4 regions of the Qipengyuania soli genome follow, and region 4 is predicted to be linked to each of the others. Evidence: predicted binding sites of a transcription regulator. Region 4 holds the regulator's gene; each other region holds the start of a gene.
What was found. The regulator LexA, encoded in region 4, represses DNA repair genes until DNA is damaged. The targets are predictions, from matches to a motif close to GTTCCNCNCTTGTTCT.

Region 1 (4,514 bases), 620 kb from region 4:
TGCACAAGGTGTACGACCGCATAGCGGAAGCCGTTTCGATACCCGTGCTCCATATCGCCGACAGTGTCGGTCGGGCGATGCAGGAGGCCGACTGCAAGAGCGCGGCGCTGCTCGGCACGCGATATGTCATGACCGAAAGTTTCTATCGCCAGCGTCTCGTCGCGCACGGTGTAGATTTGCTTCCTCCGCAGCCTGAAGACGTCGAGATGGTCGATGGCATCATCTACAAGGAACTTATGCTGGGTCGCGTGACGCGCGATGCAGAGCGGGCAATCAAGACGATTATTACGATGAAAGAAAAGGAAGGGGCGGAAGCGATCGTCCTCGCCTGTGCCGAACTCGAACTGGTGGTCGATACCGATGCGAATGTTCTGCCGGTGTTCGATTCAACTACGATCCACTGCAAGGAAATTGCCGATTGGATACTCGAATGATGCGTCAATCGGTCAGGTACCGATAGAAAAGAGCGCGAAGAAGTTTTTTCAACGAAATTTACCATGACGATATTGATGCAAAGTTTTTTGTCGGCATGATGCACCTTCCTAACTCTGGGAAGGGACTCACAATATGAAAATTACCGTTGGTCGCATGGCGGCCGCGAGCGTCCTTGCGCTTGCGGCAGCGGGGATGTCTGTCTCGGGTACGGCCCAATCGGCCCCCGCAGCAGGCTCCAAGATCGAGAACTCCTACATCTGCGTTTTCAACCCCGGTCTCGTCGCCAAGGGCAACGTCAAGGCCGAGGCGGCCCGCTCCGCCAACGCTGCCGGTGGTGGTGTCGGCCACACCTACCAGAACACCATTCGCGGCTTCTCCATCAACGCTTCGGCCCAGGGCGTTGCAAAGATGCAGGCCAACAACCCGCGCATCGCTTTCTGCGAGCAGGACCAGGTCATCACCACGATGCAGAGCGGCAAGCCGGGTGGCGTCACCGCCCAGGCCGAGACTCTGCCGTGGGGCATCCAGCGCGTTAACGGCGGTCAGACCGGCGCGACCGGTCGAGCGATCGTCATCGACACCGGTGTCGACTTCACCCACCCCGATATCAACGTGAACACTTCGCTTGCGCGCAATTTCACCAAGGATCGTGACGGAAACGATCTCAACGGCCACGGCACCCACGTCGCCGGCACGATCGCTGCGATCGCCGGAAACGGCATCGGCGTCATCGGGGTCGCTCCGGGCGTAACGGTTATCCCGGTCAAGGTTCTCGACCGTCGCGGCTCGGGTTCGAACAGCGGCGTCATCGCCGGCATCGACTATGCAGCAAGCATTGCTGCAAGCGGTGATGTGGCCAACATGAGCTTGGGTGGCGGCTTTAGCCAGGCGCTCAACGATGCAGTCATTGCCGCAGCCGGAAGCGGACTGAAGTTTGCCCTGGCCGCAGGCAACGAGAGCACGAGCGCAACTACCAAGTCACCTGCATCGGCCAACCACCCGAACATCTACACAGTGTCGTCGTTCGCACAGGGTGACAATTGGTCGAGCTTCTCGAACTATGGCAACCCGCCGGTCGATTATGCCGAGCCGGGTTCGTCGATCTACTCGACCTACAAGGGAGGCGGTTATGCCACCCTGTCGGGCACCTCGATGGCCAGCCCCCACATGGCGGGCCTGCTGCTCCTTGGTGCCATCCGCAGCGGCGGTTCGGTCAACAATGACCCCGACGGTAAGCCGGACACCATCGGCATCCACTGATAGGATATCGAAATCGGGAGGGGCCGCGCGGCATACGTCGCGCGGCCCTTTCTTTTTGCCGATAAGCAGGCGGGTTCGCTTTTCGTTCACGTTGTCGCGCGCGGGTACCTGACCTAAGCCGCTGCCACCCATGAAAAGAGCCCGCTACGCTGCCGACCCCGCCAAGTCCCGCGGGCGCGAATTCGCCGAAAATCGCGACGGAACTCGCGGTCCTCGCAGCGAGTTCCAGCGCGACCGGGACCGGATAGTTCACTCGATCGCTTTCCGCCGCCTGCGCTCGAAGACGCAGGTCTTTATCGCACCGGACGGCGACCATTATCGCACGCGCCTGACGCATAGTATCGAGGTCGCGCAGATTGGCCGGGTGATCGCGCGCGAACTTGGTCTGGACGAGGACCTGACCGAAGCCCTCTGCCTTGCTCACGATATCGGCCATCCGCCCTTCGGTCATGCAGGGGAGAAGGCACTGGAAGAGGCAATGACCCACGCGGGCGGTTACGACCACAATGCGCAGGGAATCCGCACGCTAGCACGGCTCGAGAGCCCGTATTGCGAACACGAGGGCCTCAACCTCACCTGGGAAACGCTGGAAGGCATGGCCAAGCACAACGGCCCGGTCGACGCACCACATTGGGCTTTGGCGGAGGTCGACGCTGCCTTCCCGCTCTCGCTTGGCGAATGGCCTTCGCTTGAGGCCCAGGTCGCGGCAATTGCCGACGACATCGCCTATGACAACCACGATATCGATGACGGCCTACGTGCCGGATTCCTCGAGCTTGACGACCTGCTTACGCTCGACTGGCTCGGCGACCAGTGGCGCGCGGTGGAGCGGCGGTTCCCGAACGCATCGCGCGACCGCCAGCTGCGCGAGCTCGTGCGTACGCAGATCGGTACCATGGTCAACGATGTACTGGTGCAAACGCGGTCGCAATTGGGTGGCATCGACAGCGCCGACGACGTGCGTGCCGCCGGACATGCTCTGGCGACTTTCTCGCCCGCGATGCGCGACCAGGAACGCGGTCTCAAGCACTTCATGTACGAGCGGCTCTACTATCACCCCGACCAGCTTTCGACAGCGGAGCGGGCGCGCGACGTGATTGCGCGCCTGTTCGTCGCCTATAGTCAGGATTCATCGACGATGCCCGATGACTGGCTTTCGCAGATGCCCGCATCCGAACCGCATCGCAGCCGCCATATCGCCGACTTCATCGCCGGCATGACCGATCGATACGCCATCGACCAGGTGCGCCGGATCTATGGTCGCGCACCCGAAGGTTTGAGCAATGTCTGAGACAATCCGCATTGCGCTTGTCGGCTCGACCGGCCTGATTGGCCGCACCGTCATGCAGGCTTGCGTAGGGCGCGAGGATTTGCGCCTTACCGCTATCGCCCGGCGTGAGGCAAAGCTGCCCGAAGGGGCGCGGATGGAAATGTTCGTCGCAGACCCTGCGCAGTGGGACGAAGTGATTGAGGCGATCAAGCCGAAGGCGATCATTTGCGCGCTTGGCACGACATGGAAGAAGTCTGGACAGGACGAAGCGGCATTCCGCGCGGTGGACCAGGATCTCGTCATGGCTGTCGCCAGGGCCGCGAAAGAGCACGGTGTCGAACGTTTCGTTCACGTCAGTTCGGTTGGGGCGGACTTCGCGTCGAAGAACTTCTACCTTCGCGTCAAGGGCGAGGTCGAGCGGGACCTTGGCAAATTGCGACTGGGACGCCTCGACATTCTGCGCCCCGGATTGCTTCGCGGGACGCGCGAGAACGACCGAAGAGTCGCGGAACGCTTGGGGATTGCAGCTGCGCCCTTGGTCAATCTTGCCCTGCAAGGGCAGTACCGCAAGTACCGTGCCATCAAGGCGGAGACAGTTGCCGACGCTGCATTGGCTCTTGCCAAACGAAACGCTAGGGGGCGCTTCGTGCACGATAACGATGCGATTGTTCGCGCGGCCAAGAGTTTGCCGAAGATCGGTGCCGAAGACGACTAGGGATTGAAGGGGGAGGGGGCATGATCGGCTGGGCGACGCGACTGTTCGCATTCTGGACGCTAGCCGGGACCATGCTCGCATGGTTCTTTCCGCCGCTGTTCCTCTGGGTTGTCGACGGTAGTATCGCTCCCTTCGGCCAGCCGCTCGTCAGTGTCATGCTGGGCGTGGTCATGCTCGGCATGGGACTTACCCTGACGCTCGATGATTTTACGGGTGTGCTGCGGATGCCGCGCGCAGTTCTTGCCGGAGTGGTGCTCCAGTTCTCGATCATGCCGCTCGCCGGGATCGTGCTGGCAACATTGCTGGGTCTGGAAGGCGGGTTGGCCGTGGGCCTCATCCTCGTCGCTTGCTGTCCGGGCGGCACGGCTTCGAACGTCATTTCCTACCTCGCGCGCGCCAACGTGGCTCTTTCAGTGGCGATGACCATGGCATCGACCCTGGTCGCCGTCGTCGCCACACCGCTGCTGACAGGGTGGCTTGCGGGCGTGTTCGTCGAGATCGATCGCTGGGCGTTGTTCCGTTCCATGATCGCCATCGTGCTTGTGCCCGTCGTTTTCGGTGTCGCGCTGCGTGCCCTGATGCCCGACGCAACTCGAAAGATCGAACCGATTGCTCCGCTGGTCTCCGTCCTTCTGGTCGTCCTGATCGTCGGAGCAATCGTTGCGCGATCAAAGAACCTGATCAGCCAGCACGCCGGGATCCTGTTGCTTGCCCTGTTCCTTCTGCACGCGGCGGGATTCGCCTTGGGATACTTGCTGACGCGTGTTCTTCGCTTCGATGAAGAAGTAGCGAGGACAGTCAGCATCGAGGTGGGAATGCAGAACAGCGGCCTCG
Region 2 (4,514 bases), 300 kb from region 4:
CTGGATCGAGGACTGGCGGAAATTGTCCGAACCGGCCTTCATCACCAGGCGGAAGACGCCGACCTTGCGTGGATGCATGGCGATGATCTGGTCCGCGAGGTAATCCTTGCGGGTCTGATTCGCATCGACGATCGCGCGGATCAGGTTCTGCGGAACCTCGGAGTAATTGGCGAGCAGCTGCTTGGTGTCCTTGGGCAGGCAGTAACCGCCGTAGCCGAACGAGGGGTTGTTGTAGTGGCTGCCGATCCGCGGATCGAGACCGACGCCTTCGATGATCTGGCGGGTATCGAGACCTCGCGAGAGCGCATAGCTGTCGAGTTCGTTGAAGAAGGCAACGCGCATGGCGAGATAGGTATTGGCGAACAGCTTGATTGCCTCTGCCTCGTCGGCATCGGTAAGCAGGACCGTTACGTCATCATCGAGCGCGGGCTGCAGCAACAGGTCGGCAAACCGCTGTGCACGCTCAGACCTCTCGCCGACGATGATGCGCGAGGGGTGCAGGTTATCGTAGAGCGCCTTGCCCTCGCGAAGGAATTCGGGGCTGAAGATCACACGGTCGGTCGAGAACTTCTCGCGTGCGTGGCGAACGTAACCGACCGGGACGGTAGACTTGACGACGATCACAGTAGTCTCGTTAGCGGCGAGAACACCCTCGATGACGCTGTCGACAGCCGATGTGTCGAAGAAGTTGCTCTCGACATCGTAGTTGGTCGGCACGGCGACCACGGCAAATTCCGCACCCGAAATCGCATCGGCAAAATCGGTCGTGAAGCGCAGGTCGAGATCGTCGCGGAGCAGGTATTCTTCGACGAGCGCGTCCTGGATGGGCGAGCGCCTTTCAGCCAGCAAGGCAACGCGATCTTCCGAAATGTCGCAACCGACGACTTCGTTATGCTGCGACAACATTATCGCATTGGACAGCCCGACATAGCCGAGCCCGAAAACTGCAATCTTCATCCGGATTTCCGTGCCGTCAATTGGTGCGCCCCGAAGCGCGGATTGCGCGCCTTGTGTGACCGTGCGAGGCGATTTGCAAGACCGTGGCAGGCCGCCCCCTTACCAACCGAAATAGGGCCCGCCTCTCTCACGTGCACGCTGCCACGCGGGCCGCGCATGAATGGCTTCGACAAAGGCCGCCGACTTCGGTGCCCTTTCTCCCAAACCCTGCATCACCGCAATCTCGGCCGGGAAGCTCATCAGGACATCGGCGGCCGTCCAGTCGTTGCCGACGAAATGGAGCGAGTCATTCAAGCCAGTCTCCATGAAGTCGACATGGGCGGCGAATTGCTCCTGGATACGCGGCATGATCGGAGCCGCAGCTTCCCCCAGCCGACCAGCCATGATGTTGAGCATGACCGGCACGAAGAAGCTGCTCTCGCCGAACTGCATCCATTCGAGGTGCCGGACATGGTCCTCCGTATCGACAGCCGGAAGCCAGCCGCCCCCTCCATGACGCTCGCAAAGGTACTGGATGATCGCCCCGCTCTCGGCGACACGGAAGCCGTCGTCTTCGATGAGCGGCGATTTGCCGAGTTCGTGCGGACCCTTCAGTTCGGGCGGCGCGAGGTTGGTCACCGCATCGCGCTGGTAGTGCACGATCTCGTAATCGGCGCCGAGTTCCTCGAGCAGCCAGAGAATTCGCTGCGACCTGCTGTTGTTGAGGTGATGGACCCTTATCGTCATCGAGCTCTCCTTATCGATCGGCCCACGTCGGACGATTCGGGGGGCACACTAGGTGAGCTCCAGCGCTCCTGCCAGCGCCGGAAACGGAAAAGCCGGTGCGGCCATGGGGGCGGCGCACACCGGCTTTCCGTTCATTCGGGAGCACCGGGGGACAGTCCGGCTGAGGCTCCGGTCCGGGGGAGGAGGACCGGGGCGCTCCCGCTTGAGGGGAATCAGTCCTCGTCCGCGTCCGGACCGGTCATCATCTCCTCGGCCACCTCGTCGGTGCGGCCGCGGATCGCGGCTTCCAACTTGGCGCACATCTCTGGATTTTCCTTCAGGAAGGTCTTGGCGTTCTCACGGCCCTGGCCGATGCGGACGCTGTCGTAGCTGAACCAGCTACCCGACTTCTCGACCACTCCGGCCTTCACGCCGAGGTCGAGGATCTCGCCGATCTTCGAAATGCCTTCGCCGTACATGATGTCGAATTCGACCTGCTTGAACGGCGGAGCGACCTTGTTCTTCACGACCTTCACGCGGGTGGTGTTGCCGATGATATCGTCGCGATCCTTGATCTGGCCGGTGCGACGGATGTCGAGGCGGACCGAGGCGTAGAACTTGAGCGCGTTGCCGCCCGTGGTCGTCTCGGGATTGCCGTACATCACGCCGATCTTCATGCGCAGCTGGTTGATGAAGATCACCATGCACTTGGAACGGTTGATCGAGCCGGTCAGCTTGCGCAGCGACTGCGACATGAGACGAGCCTGAAGGCCGACGTGGCTGTCGCCCATCTCGCCTTCGATTTCCGCACGCGGTACCAGCGCCGCGACCGAGTCGACCACGAGAACGTCGATCGCATTCGAACGCACCAGCGTGTCGGTAATCTCCAGCGCCTGCTCACCCGTGTCGGGCTGCGACACAATCAGTTCGTCGATGTCGACGCCGAGCTTCTTGGCGTAGACCGGGTCGAGCGCATGTTCGGCGTCGACGAAGGCAGCAGTGCCGCCATTCTTCTGCGCTTCGGCAATAACGTGCAGCGCCAGCGTGGTCTTGCCCGAGCTTTCGGGGCCGTAGACCTCGATCACGCGGCCCTTGGGCAGGCCGCCCACACCGAGCGCGATATCAAGTCCCAGCGAACCGGTGGAGATGACCTCCACATTCATCGCTTCCTTCTGGCCCAGCTTCATCGCCGAACCCTTGCCGAACGCGCGATCGATTTGCGCGAGGGCGGCATCGAGTGCCTTCTGACGGTCTGCGTCCACTTGCTTTCCTTCTACGAGCTTCAGATTGGCCGCCATGACATCACCCCTTTCGCAATTCCAGAGCCGCGATCGACTCTTCAACTGCCAAGCGGTGTACCGCGTTTGTTCCACAAGAACAAGAGTGGAACGAAATTTTTTCCAACAAGCCTAGAGTTTAGTCGGAACCAGTCTCGCGCAGGCGAAAATCATAGGTGCGGCGCGAGTTGGCGGGGACCTCCACTTCGACGATGCGAAAACCGTCCTTGACCCGGCTGCCCTTCATCCCCTGCACTTCGACATCTGCGGCCCAACCGAGCTTGAGGCGCATGGTGATGGGCTCGTCGTTCGCATTGGCGACGATCGCGCGCATCGGGTAGGACTTGCGGCCTTCCTTCCATTCGCCGACGACGCCGCAGGAAACTTGCACCTGACTGCTCTCAGGCAGGTCCAGTTCGACCTCTTGGGACAAAGCATAGTCGCGCAGGCGCGTCTCGGCGACGAGAAGGTCGCCCATTTCGGTCGGCTCGTAGATCGTCATGCCGCCCATCGGCAGCGACTGGCCAAGCCCGTCCTTCTTCTCGTTCAGCGCAAGCAGCTGCATGGCAGCCGGGTGGAACCCGTCGTTCCCGCCCCGGTCGCAATCGGTGATGTAGAGGAATTTCCCCTTAACGCCTTTCCGGTCGAGGAAGGCGACCTGCTTCTGGCCTTTGGCCGATACATCGACGCGTTCCGGAACACGGTAAAGCTTGAGGTCGCCCAGCACCTCTTCCGCCGCGACGACCGACACCGGCGAAGGGCTCTCGAGTGCCTTTTGCGTGATGCGCGCACCGGTGACGACAATCTCGGCAGAATCCGCATAGGCCACGGCTGCCGGAGGCGGCGGTGGCGGTGGCGGAGGCGGGAAGCCGTAGATCGGGGAGCCGGCAGCCGTACTTCCGAAAGGATAACATGTCAGGCTCAAGGCCCGTGCCTGCGGCGGATCGGCCAGCGCCTGGAAGTCGCTCCCGATGTTCAGTTTCCCGGCAACGGCCATGAGTTCGGCATTGTCGAAGCTCTGGTCGTTATCGTTGAGCAGCGTGAGCCACGACAGGAGATCGACCTTGAGTCTGCCCTCGCCCATCCCTTCGCGCAGCCGCGCAACGTAATTGGCCTCCCAGTCGAAACCCCACGAAATATAGGTCAGGGTCACCTGGTACGTTCCGCCCGCGGGACTGCGCGTGTCGATGGTGAAAACCGGCTGTGCCGAAAGCCCGACCGGAACGCGGTTGTAGGTGAGGCCTTCCGGCAAACCCGAGCAACGAACTGCCTCGAACCCCTGCGCGGTCTGAAGAACCAGCCCACCGTCTGCGCGGGTTCGCACGATCGCATCTTCCGACTGCGCCTTGCCAGTCGCGGGATTGGTGCGCGTAATGGTGACGCGGTTGCCAAGCGTGCCGTCGACCAGGGCAGCGGGGCTCAGGAGATCCGCATTGCGGTTCTTCTCGATCGTTCCGCCGGGGAGGCCTGTCACGATGGCGCTGACCGCCACCATTCCTTCCGATACACCGGTGAAACGGATCGTCGATTCCCCTGCCGGCAGAGTCACCGTCCGCACTTCGCTGATCATGGCGA
Region 3 (4,514 bases), 1.3 Mb from region 4:
GCAGCGCTCGACCAACGCCATGCGTCTCTCGACGGACTGCGGCGGCGGTCGAACGTCGATCGCCTGAAGCTTGCCCCGCCGGATGCGAGTCGGTTTCAACGCCGCCTCACATTCACTTTCCCGTGTCATTCTTTCGCGAAGGGCGATGGTGCGATCGAACGGGTCGGCGCAATCATGTTTCGAATTTGGAATGACGCGACACAGATTTTGGCGCTTTTTGACAACAACCGGAAAGGGCGTAGATTGGCGCGGCCCGGCAGGGACCGCAGACACCGTCGGGCGCGGATCGACCATAGACCGTCATCGCCTGATCATAATCATCAGTCGCACACTGCGTGATACTCTCTGCGGCCGATCATCTCTTTCGTTGAAAGGATGATCCCATGAACAAGATTGCCGTTTTCGCCATTTCCCTTGCCGTCACCGCTTCGGTGCTTGCCGTACCGATCGCCTCGCAGGAGATCGTCGTCTCCCCGCGATCGGACACGACCTTCGTGGAGGAGGTTTCGCAGGATCTCGAGGCGCGCCTTGCCGCGACCCGCATCGATCCGAGGTGGGATGCCAAGGGCATCGTCCAGGTGCGCTTCCAGGCGGGCGACGATGGGCGTCCGACGAATATCGCGATGTACCGGTCCTCGGGCAATTCGCAGCTCGACCGCGCGGCCCGTCGCGCGGTGTCCGGGCTGACGAGCCTCGACCCGATGCCGGTCGGCAGCAGCGACGACCAGGTCATCCAGGCCAACATCCTCGTCGCGTCGAGCGATGCGCAAATGGCCCGTCTCACCAGGAAGCTCGCCCGTGACGAAGCGGCGCGGATCGCCAGGTCCCCCCGGGAGCGGGCAGTGCTCGCTCTGACCCTGGCGCCTCGCCCGGTCTCCTGAGCCCGACGGGGGCCAGGAGCCGTCTCGGCGTCGGGGCGGGGTCTTTCTGCGGGGATGCCGCCCCGCGCCGGGATAGCTTGCAGACATCCATGGGCCCCGCCGTCAGGCGGGGCTCTTTTCGTGCATTCCGGATTCGAAAATTGCGCTCCGGGATTCGAAGGATTCACAAGCCGACAGCATCATTTTTGCCCGCATAATTTTTTTCACGGATTCATTTTCGGGCTTGCGCGTCCGCAAAGTCCAGCTTTGTCCACGCGTCGCGGCGTTGCAGCATTGCACGACACCTCCATTTCAGGCCCGTCCGAACGATTAAAACTTCATCAACCCTCTTGCGTGGGAGTCCCGGCTGATTCAGTATCTAGTGGTCGGGATACCGGGGGTACCCACAAGACCTAGCGGATGAGCCAATCCTCCCCATATGGGGAGCAGGCTCCTTGCGCGCTGGCCTGTGGGCAGACGGGGGATAAGTTTTCGCCCCGGACCAGACAGAAAATGCTAGGCGAGAATCTTGGCTCGCCGACTCGAACACAAGCGGAACATTGACCCGGCAAGAGGGCAGGTTTCGCGGGGCAAACGACCGGACTGACAGGGGCGGGCACACGATGGATTTCAAGACTGGGGACGATATGGCGATGGCACTGGATCTGGATACCGACACCGCCGCCGATACGAACGAAACCACCAGCAAACAGAAGGCGCCCGAACAGGCCCCGGAAATGGCAGTAACGATGGACAAGGGCGACAAGGGTAGTGACGATCTGGTCACCGCAGCCGCCGGCGAGGCGCTGGCCGGTGCGATGGCGGCTGTTGCCAAGGCCGAGGTCAAGGACGACAGCAAGAAGATTCTCGACCGCCGATTCAACGTCGTCACCGACACCGCGCGTGACGAGAACCTGACCGATTTCGGCAAGGAAACGCTGATCGACCGTTACCTGTTGCCGGGTGAGAATTTCCAAGACCTGTTCGCCCGCGTCGCCGACGCCTTTGCCGACGACCAGGATCACGCCCAGCGCCTTTACGACTACATCTCGAACCTGTGGTTCATGCCCGCGACACCCGTCCTGTCGAACGGCGGCACGACGCGCGGCCTGCCGATCAGCTGCTACCTCAATTCGGTCAGCGACAGCCTCGACGGCATCGTCAACACTTGGAACGAGAATGTCTGGCTCGCTTCCAAGGGCGGCGGCATCGGCACCTATTGGGGTAATGTCCGCGGGATCGGCGAGCCGGTCGGCCTCAACGGCAAGACCAGCGGCATCATCCCCTTCGTCCGCGTGATGGACAGCCTGACCCTGGCAATCTCGCAGGGCTCGCTGCGCCGCGGTTCGGCCGCCTGCTACATCGACGTCTCGCACCCGGAGATCGAGGAGTTCCTCGAAATCCGCAAACCTTCGGGCGACTTCAACCGCAAGGCACTCAACCTGCACCACGGCGTGCTCGTCACCGACGCATTCATGGAAGCGGTGCGTGCGGGTGAGGAATTCGATCTCGTGAGCCCCAAGGATGGCTCGGTCCGCAAGACGGTCGATGCTCGTTCGTTGTTCCAGAAGCTGGTCGAAACCCGCCTTGCCACGGGTGAGCCCTACATCGTCTTCTCCGACACGGTGAACCGGATGATGCCCAAGCATCACCGCGAACTCGGCCTCAAGGTCTCGACCTCGAACCTGTGCGCCGAAATCACTCTGCCGACCGGTATCGACCACCTCGGCAACGACCGTACGGCGGTGTGCTGCCTGTCCTCGCTCAACCTCGAAAAGTGGGACGAGTGGAAGGACGACAAGCGCTTCATCGAGGACGTCATGCGCTTCCTCGACAACGTGCTGCAGAACTACATCGACAACGCTCCCGAAGAGATGGCCCGCGCCCGTTATTCGGCGATGCGCGAGCGCAGCGTCGGCATGGGCGTGATGGGCTTCCACTCCTTCCTCCAGCAGAAGGGCATCGGTTTCGAAAGCCCGATGGCAAAGGTCTGGAATCTCAAGATGTTCAAGCACATCAGCGGCAAGGCGGAAGAAGCCAGCCTCGTGCTTGCGCAGGAACGCGGCGCTTGTCCGGACGCGGAAGAAACCGGTGCGATGGAACGCTTCAGCTGCAAGATGGCGATCGCGCCGACCGCGTCGATCTCGATCATCTGCGGCGGCACCAGCGCCTGCATCGAACCGATCCCGGCGAACATCTACACCCACAAGACACTGTCGGGCAGCTTCATCGTGAAGAACCCGTATCTCGAAAAGATCCTCGACAAGAAGTCGAAGAATTCGACCGCGGTGTGGAACTCGATCCTCGAGAAGGGCGGCAGCGTCCAGCACCTCGATTTCCTGACGCCGGAAGAAAAGGCCGCGTTCAAGACCAGCTTCGAGATCGACCAGCGCTGGCTGCTCGAATTCGCCGCCGACCGCGCGCCCTATATCGACCAGGCCCAGTCGCTGAACCTGTTCATCCCGGCCGACGTCGACAAGTGGGACCTGATGATGCTGCACTTCCAGGCATGGGAGAAGGGCATCAAGTCGCTCTACTACCTGCGCTCAAAGAGCGTGCAGCGCGCCGGTTTCGCGGGCGGCGTGGAAGCGGATAACACCGCCGACGCGGCCAAGATCGAGCTGTCGGCCAGCGCCGGCGAGCAGACCGATTACGAGGAATGCCTCGCCTGCCAATAGGACCGGCAGACGGTCGCGCACAGAAAACCCCGGCGCCGCTGAATGCGGGCCGGGGTTTTTCTTTGACCGGAAGGCCGCTCAGCCCTGCTGGCCGCCCTCTTCTTCTTCGAAGTTCACCGCGTTGGCACCGGTCGCGCTGAGACGGACCTTGTCACCTTCGATGCCCGCTACGAGCCCGGTCGAAATGTAGTGGTGGTGGCCTTCGTGGCTGCCCTCGGCCTGTTCGATCTGGGCACCCGAATCCTTCTTGGTCAGCTTGATTCGGTCACCTTCGACGCCGTCGACGGTGCCGACGTGGACGCCGTCAGCGCCGATGACTTCCATGTGTTCCTTGATCTGCGAAATATCGGTCATGCAAAATCTCCTTCTGCCAAATCAATGACTGGAGCCGAGGAGCGTTTCGCAGGGGGGCGCAGGATGAGAACGTCTCGTCCCGAACGTCCAATCAGGCCGCCATCTCGCACCGGTTCCTGCCGCCTGCCTTCGCCGCATAAAGCGCCGCGTCGGCGGCCCCGAGTAGCGGGGAGAGCTCGGGCTTTCCGGTTCCGTTGTGCATGGCGACGCCGATACTTGTCGTCAGTGTCGCCGTGCCATTGGTTTCCTCGTGCGGAATCTCGATACGCTCGACCGCGGTGCGCAGGTCGTCCGCCAGCTTGAAAGCATGGGCAGCGCTGTCTGCCCTCAGGATAAGCACGAATTCCTCGCCACCGAAGCGCGCGGCGAGACCGCCATTGCGTGCCGCGCTGTGGCGCAGCTCTTCTGCCACCGATTGCAGGCACTCGTCGCCGAGCTGGTGGCCCCAGCGGTCGTTGAAGGCCTTGAAGTGGTCAATGTCGACCATCATCACGGCCACCCGCGCTTCGCCCGTGGCGGGTGCCGCGTCATAGTGGCGGTTGAATACCTCGGTCGCATGGCGGCGATTGGCGAGGCCCGTGAGCGGGTCCTTGCGCGACAGGTCTTCGAGCGCGCGATTGGT
Region 4 (4,514 bases):
CACCATGATGGCGGGCATAGAGCCAGTTGAAGAGCGCCGTGCGCGCACCGCCGATATGGAGATATCCGGTGGGCGAGGGAGCAAAGCGGGTGACGACCTGTCCGGCAGTCTTTCCGGCGCCGCTCACACTATCGCTTGCCATTGTCTCTCGCTTCCTTTCAAACACTTACATGGCGACGCGGGGGACGCCCTTGATACCGATGGGGGAGGCGGACGATCACGTCCGTCGGGTCGTGCCGCGCCCTTGGCGCATGCGCGCGCTCTTGTCCAGATTCGCGGAGGGTGCGGAAGGGTTGCTCGCGTCGGCTAGGTTCGATCGCGGGCCATGGATTACCGTTGGTTTCGCAGCAGGTATCGGGGTTTGGTTCGGTCTCGCCTCGCCTTATCAATGGTTGGCGGCCATGGGCATGCTGGCCCTCCTTTCCGCGGCTGCAATTGCATTGTGGCGGAGCCGGGATGGGCGCGCTCACCTGCTCTATGCCACGGTTGCCGTTGCTGTGGCGATTGTAGCCGGCATCGCGGTGGTCTGGCTGCGCTCGGAGTTGATCGGAGCCGAGCCCATTCCTTCACCGCGCTTCGAGCGGATAGACGCCCGGATAATCGAACGCGATGAGCAACCGGCCGAGGGAAGGGTGCGCCTTACGGTCGCGGCGAGTGATCCGGAGACCGGCAGGGCGCTTGCCTATCGCATAAACCTTCCCCTTGAGCGGGACTCCTTGGCCTTCCGGGAGGGCGCAAGGATACGCTTTGCCGCGCGCCTGATGCCGCCGGCCCCGCCAATCGTTCCCGGGGCCTACAATTTCGCCCGGCGTGCCTGGTTCGACGGATTGTCTGCGACTGGTGCGGTGGCCGGCGATGTGCAACTGGTTGAGAGCCCCGGGGAGGGAAGTGCGAACCTCGCTGGAATACAGCGAGGCCTTTCCGAGTTCGTGCGGGCCCGGCTTTCCGGAGGGGCCGGATCTATTGCAGCTACTCTTGCGAGCGGAGATCGCGGAGCCATCTCAGAAGCGGACGAGGAGGCCATGCGCGATGCTGGCCTGACGCACTTGCTTTCGATCAGCGGATTGCATGTCAGCGCAGTCATCGCGGCTGCATATGTCCTGACCTTGCGGCTGCTTGCGCTGTGGCCATGGTTGGCCCTGCGCGTCCGTCTGCCATTGGTGGCGGCGGTTGTCGGTGCGGGAATGGGGATCGCATATACGTTGCTGACAGGCGCGGAGGTGCCGACTGTTCGCAGCTGTATCGGGGCAGTGCTGGTACTGATCGCATTGGCATTGGGGCGCGAGCCTTTGTCCATGCGCATGGTCGCAGTGGCAGCGCTGGCAGTCCTGTTACTGTGGCCAGAATCTCTCGTCGGGCCGAGCTTCCAGATGAGCTTCGCCGCCGTGATCGCCATCGTAGCGCTGCACAACTGCGATCCGGTGAAGCAATTCCTGACTCCCCGTGACGAGGGGCTGCTGCGCAAATGGGGCAGACGCCTGGTCATGCTGTTCGTGACCGGAATGGTCATCGAACTGGCGCTGATGCCGGTGGTGTTGTTCCACTTTCACCGTGCGGGGGTGTACGGCGCATTTGCCAATTTGCTGGCAATTCCCTTGGTGACCTTCGTTTCCATGCCGCTGGTTGCTTTGGCCCTGATGCTCGATGTGGTTGGAGCCGGGGCACCGGTTTGGTGGCTCGCCGGCAAGTCGATCGAGGCCTTGCTTGCCATCGCGCATTTCGTGGCCGACCAGCCAGGGGCCGTGCGGCTTTCGCCCCCGGTTCCCCTGACGGCCATGCTTCTCTTCGTAGCCGGGGCGCTGTGGCTGGCGCTGTGGCACGGGAACAAGAGATTGTGGGGGTTGGTCCCGGTCATGGTTGGAACGCTTTGGATGCTGGTCGCCCCGATGCCCGACGTGCTGGTCACGCGCGACGGGCAGGACCTTGGCATTGTGGAAGCAGGAGAAACGCTGATCGTCCTGCGCGAAAGCAAGGGCGGCTACGCGCGGGACAACCTCATGGAGATCGCCGCAACAAGGAGCGAGCCCAATGCTCTGGCGGATTGGAACAAAGCGAGATGTAGCGATGACTTCTGCATCGTGACGATCGAGCGATCGCGGCGCGATTGGCGATTGCTGATCGCCCGGAGCCGTAACCTGATCGAGGAAAGAGCGCTGGCGGCCGCCTGCGCACAAGTCGATATCGTAATCGCGCCGAGATACCTTCCGCGCTCGTGCAAACCGCGATGGGTGCGGATCGATCGGCGCTTTCTCGATCGGGAGGGTGGAACTGCCCTCTACCTTTCTGGCGAACGGATCGAAACGGTCGCCCAAGCAGAAGGCGGGCATGGCTGGTGGTCACCGCACGAGCGAACCTGGAAGAAGAACGGCGCGCCTTTCCCGAAAGAAGAGCGCGCCGCAAGCAATCCCGCAAAGACATTTGCCGGACACTGAGCTTCCTTCGAGCGCAGTGTCGTCTCCGGTCAATGGTAGCGTCGTAGCAGGCCTGCGAGTTTGCCCTGAACCTTGACCCGATGCGGTTCGTAAATCTGCGGCTCGTAGGCCCCATTCGCCGGATCGAGGCGGACACGACCCGCCTCACGCCGCAGGTACTTGAGCGTCGCCTCCTCGTTGTCGACGAGGGCCACGACAATCTCTCCGTCACGAGCACTGTCCGTGCGGCGGACGAGGGCGAAGTCACCGTCGAAAATCCCTGCCTCGATCATCGAGTCACCGGACACCTCGAGCGCATAGTGTTCACCCGGACCGAGCAGTGCAGCCGGGACAGGCATGCTCGACTGACCTTCGATGGCCTCGATCGGCGCGCCCGCGGCAATGCGGCCGTGGAGCGGGACGTCAATGATGTCGTTGGCCGGAGCTGGGGCCGGAGCGCGAGGTGCGGCAGCAGCGATCACCGCGTCATTTGCAGCCCGCGGGCGTGACGAGCTGGTTACTGCGTCTTCCGGAAGCTTCACGACCTCCAGCGCACGAGCCCGGTTGGGCAGGCGCCGGATGAACCCGCGTTCTTCAAGCGCGGAGATCAGGCGGTGGACGCCAGACTTGCTCTTGAGGTCGAGCGCCTCCTTCATTTCTTCGAAGCTGGGCGAAATTCCCGTCTCCTCCAGCTTCTGCTGGATGAAGCGGATCAACTCGTGCTGCTTGGCGGTCAGCATGACTGCGAAACTCCCGTGTCGCCTGTTCACAACCGTGTGAACGAATGTGGAACAATTAGGCAACTCGAATCGCCAAGTCAAGCAATTCAGCCATTTTCGAGCTATCGGGTGTGGAACAAGTGTTCGCGGTACGTCCCGCTAGCCGCAAAGCAGTGCGCGCGTAGCAGATGCGACGTCGCCCTGTCGCATCAGGCTCTCGCCGACGAGGAAGCTGCGCACCCCGGCACTAGCGAGCCGGACACAATCGGCATGCGTTGCGATACCGCTTTCCCCTACCAGCAAGGTGCCCTCTGGCGCCAGGGGAGCCAGCCTTTCGGTAGTCGCGAGGTCGGTGACGAACGTCCGCAGATCACGATTATTGACTCCGATAAGGCGCGATTCGAGCGCTGACGCTCGCTCCATTTCGGATTCGTCGTGAACCTCGACAAGCACGTCCATGCCAAGTTCGATCGCGGCAGCTTCGATCTCGCGCATCTCCGCATCTTCGAGCGCAGCCACGATGATCAGGATCGCGTCGGCGCCAATGGCGCGCGCTTCGGCAACTTGCCACGGGTCGACCATGAAATCCTTGCGCAGGACCGGAAGGCCGCAAGCAGCCCGGGCCTCGACCAAGTAATCCTCGTGCCCCTGGAAGTACGGCGCATCGGTCAGTACGGAGAGGCAAGCGGCACCCCCTGCGGCGTAGTCGCGGGCGTGCTGAGCCGGATGAAAGTCTTCCCGGATCAATCCCTTGGATGGCGAAGCTTTCTTCACTTCTGCAATCAGGCCGAAGCCATCAGCCTGCGCCTTCTCAAGTGATGTCCTGAAACCGCGAGGTGCGGATTGCTCGCTGGCCAATGCCGCAAGGTCGGCAAGTGAACGCATCGCCTTGCGCACAGCGACTTCCTCGCGCTTGGTGGCGCAGATTTCGATCAGTTTGTTCATCGGGCCATCTCGATCCAGCGCGATAGGAGTCTTTTCGTAGCGCCCGAATCCAGTGCTTCGGCCGCCAGCTCAGCACCCTCGGCCCAGTCGTCAGTACGCCCGGCGACCATCAGCGCGGCGGCGGAATTGAACTTCACCGTCTCGCGATAGGCGCTTTGTTCGCCGTCGAGCAGCGCGGCCAGTGCCTTCGCATTGTGTGCCGGATCCCCGCCACGGATCGCCTCGAGCGGAGCGTGATCCAACCCCGCCATGGTCGCATCGACGCGCTTCATGGCAAATTCGTGCCCGGTGACGTCCGCCATCTCGTTGCCGCCGGCGAGGCTCAGCTCATCGAGCCCCTCGTCGCCCGAGACGATGAAGGTTCGCTCGGTTCCGAGCCGCGCCGTCGCATCGCCATAGATCGAGACGTAGCCCGGGCGCGCGATGCCGATCAGCTGAC

Region 1: a site for LexA is predicted at 1,769-1,784, ahead of IRL76_RS02815 (deoxyguanosinetriphosphate triphosphohydrolase). Genes of this name have one in related genera too.
Region 2: a site for LexA is predicted at 3,037-3,052, ahead of recA (recombinase RecA). Genes of this name have one in related genera too.
Region 3: a site for LexA is predicted at 1,404-1,419, ahead of IRL76_RS14100 (ribonucleoside-diphosphate reductase subunit alpha). Genes of this name have one in related genera too.

The regions. Positions count from the first base shown of each region.
Region 1 covers NZ_CP064654.1:565,074-569,587, forward strand. The annotation lists gene IRL76_RS02805 (aspartate/glutamate racemase family protein) at 1-434, shown strand, start outside; gene IRL76_RS02810 (S8 family serine peptidase) at 568-1,695, shown strand; gene IRL76_RS02815 (deoxyguanosinetriphosphate triphosphohydrolase) at 1,826-2,986, shown strand; gene IRL76_RS02820 (NAD(P)H-binding protein) at 2,979-3,680, shown strand; gene IRL76_RS02825 (bile acid:sodium symporter family protein) at 3,701-4,514, shown strand, end outside.
Region 2 covers NZ_CP064654.1:1,488,974-1,493,487, forward strand. The annotation lists gene IRL76_RS07415 (nucleotide sugar dehydrogenase) at 1-957, opposite strand, end outside; gene IRL76_RS07420 (glutathione S-transferase family protein) at 1,057-1,683, opposite strand; gene recA (recombinase RecA) at 1,896-2,960, opposite strand; gene IRL76_RS07430 (DUF4139 domain-containing protein) at 3,079-4,514, opposite strand, start outside.
Region 3 covers NZ_CP064654.1:2,826,223-2,830,736, reverse strand. The annotation lists gene IRL76_RS14105 (energy transducer TonB) at 384-881, shown strand; gene IRL76_RS14100 (ribonucleoside-diphosphate reductase subunit alpha) at 1,484-3,538, shown strand; gene IRL76_RS14095 (DUF2171 domain-containing protein) at 3,617-3,892, opposite strand; gene IRL76_RS14090 (GGDEF domain-containing protein) at 3,984-4,514, opposite strand, start outside.
Region 4 covers NZ_CP064654.1:1,185,529-1,190,042, reverse strand. The annotation lists gene gltX (glutamate--tRNA ligase) at 1-142, opposite strand, end outside; gene IRL76_RS05995 (ComEC/Rec2 family competence protein) at 408-2,432, shown strand; gene lexA (transcriptional repressor LexA) at 2,462-3,151, opposite strand; gene trpC (indole-3-glycerol phosphate synthase TrpC) at 3,290-4,075, opposite strand; gene trpD (anthranilate phosphoribosyltransferase) at 4,072-4,514, opposite strand, start outside.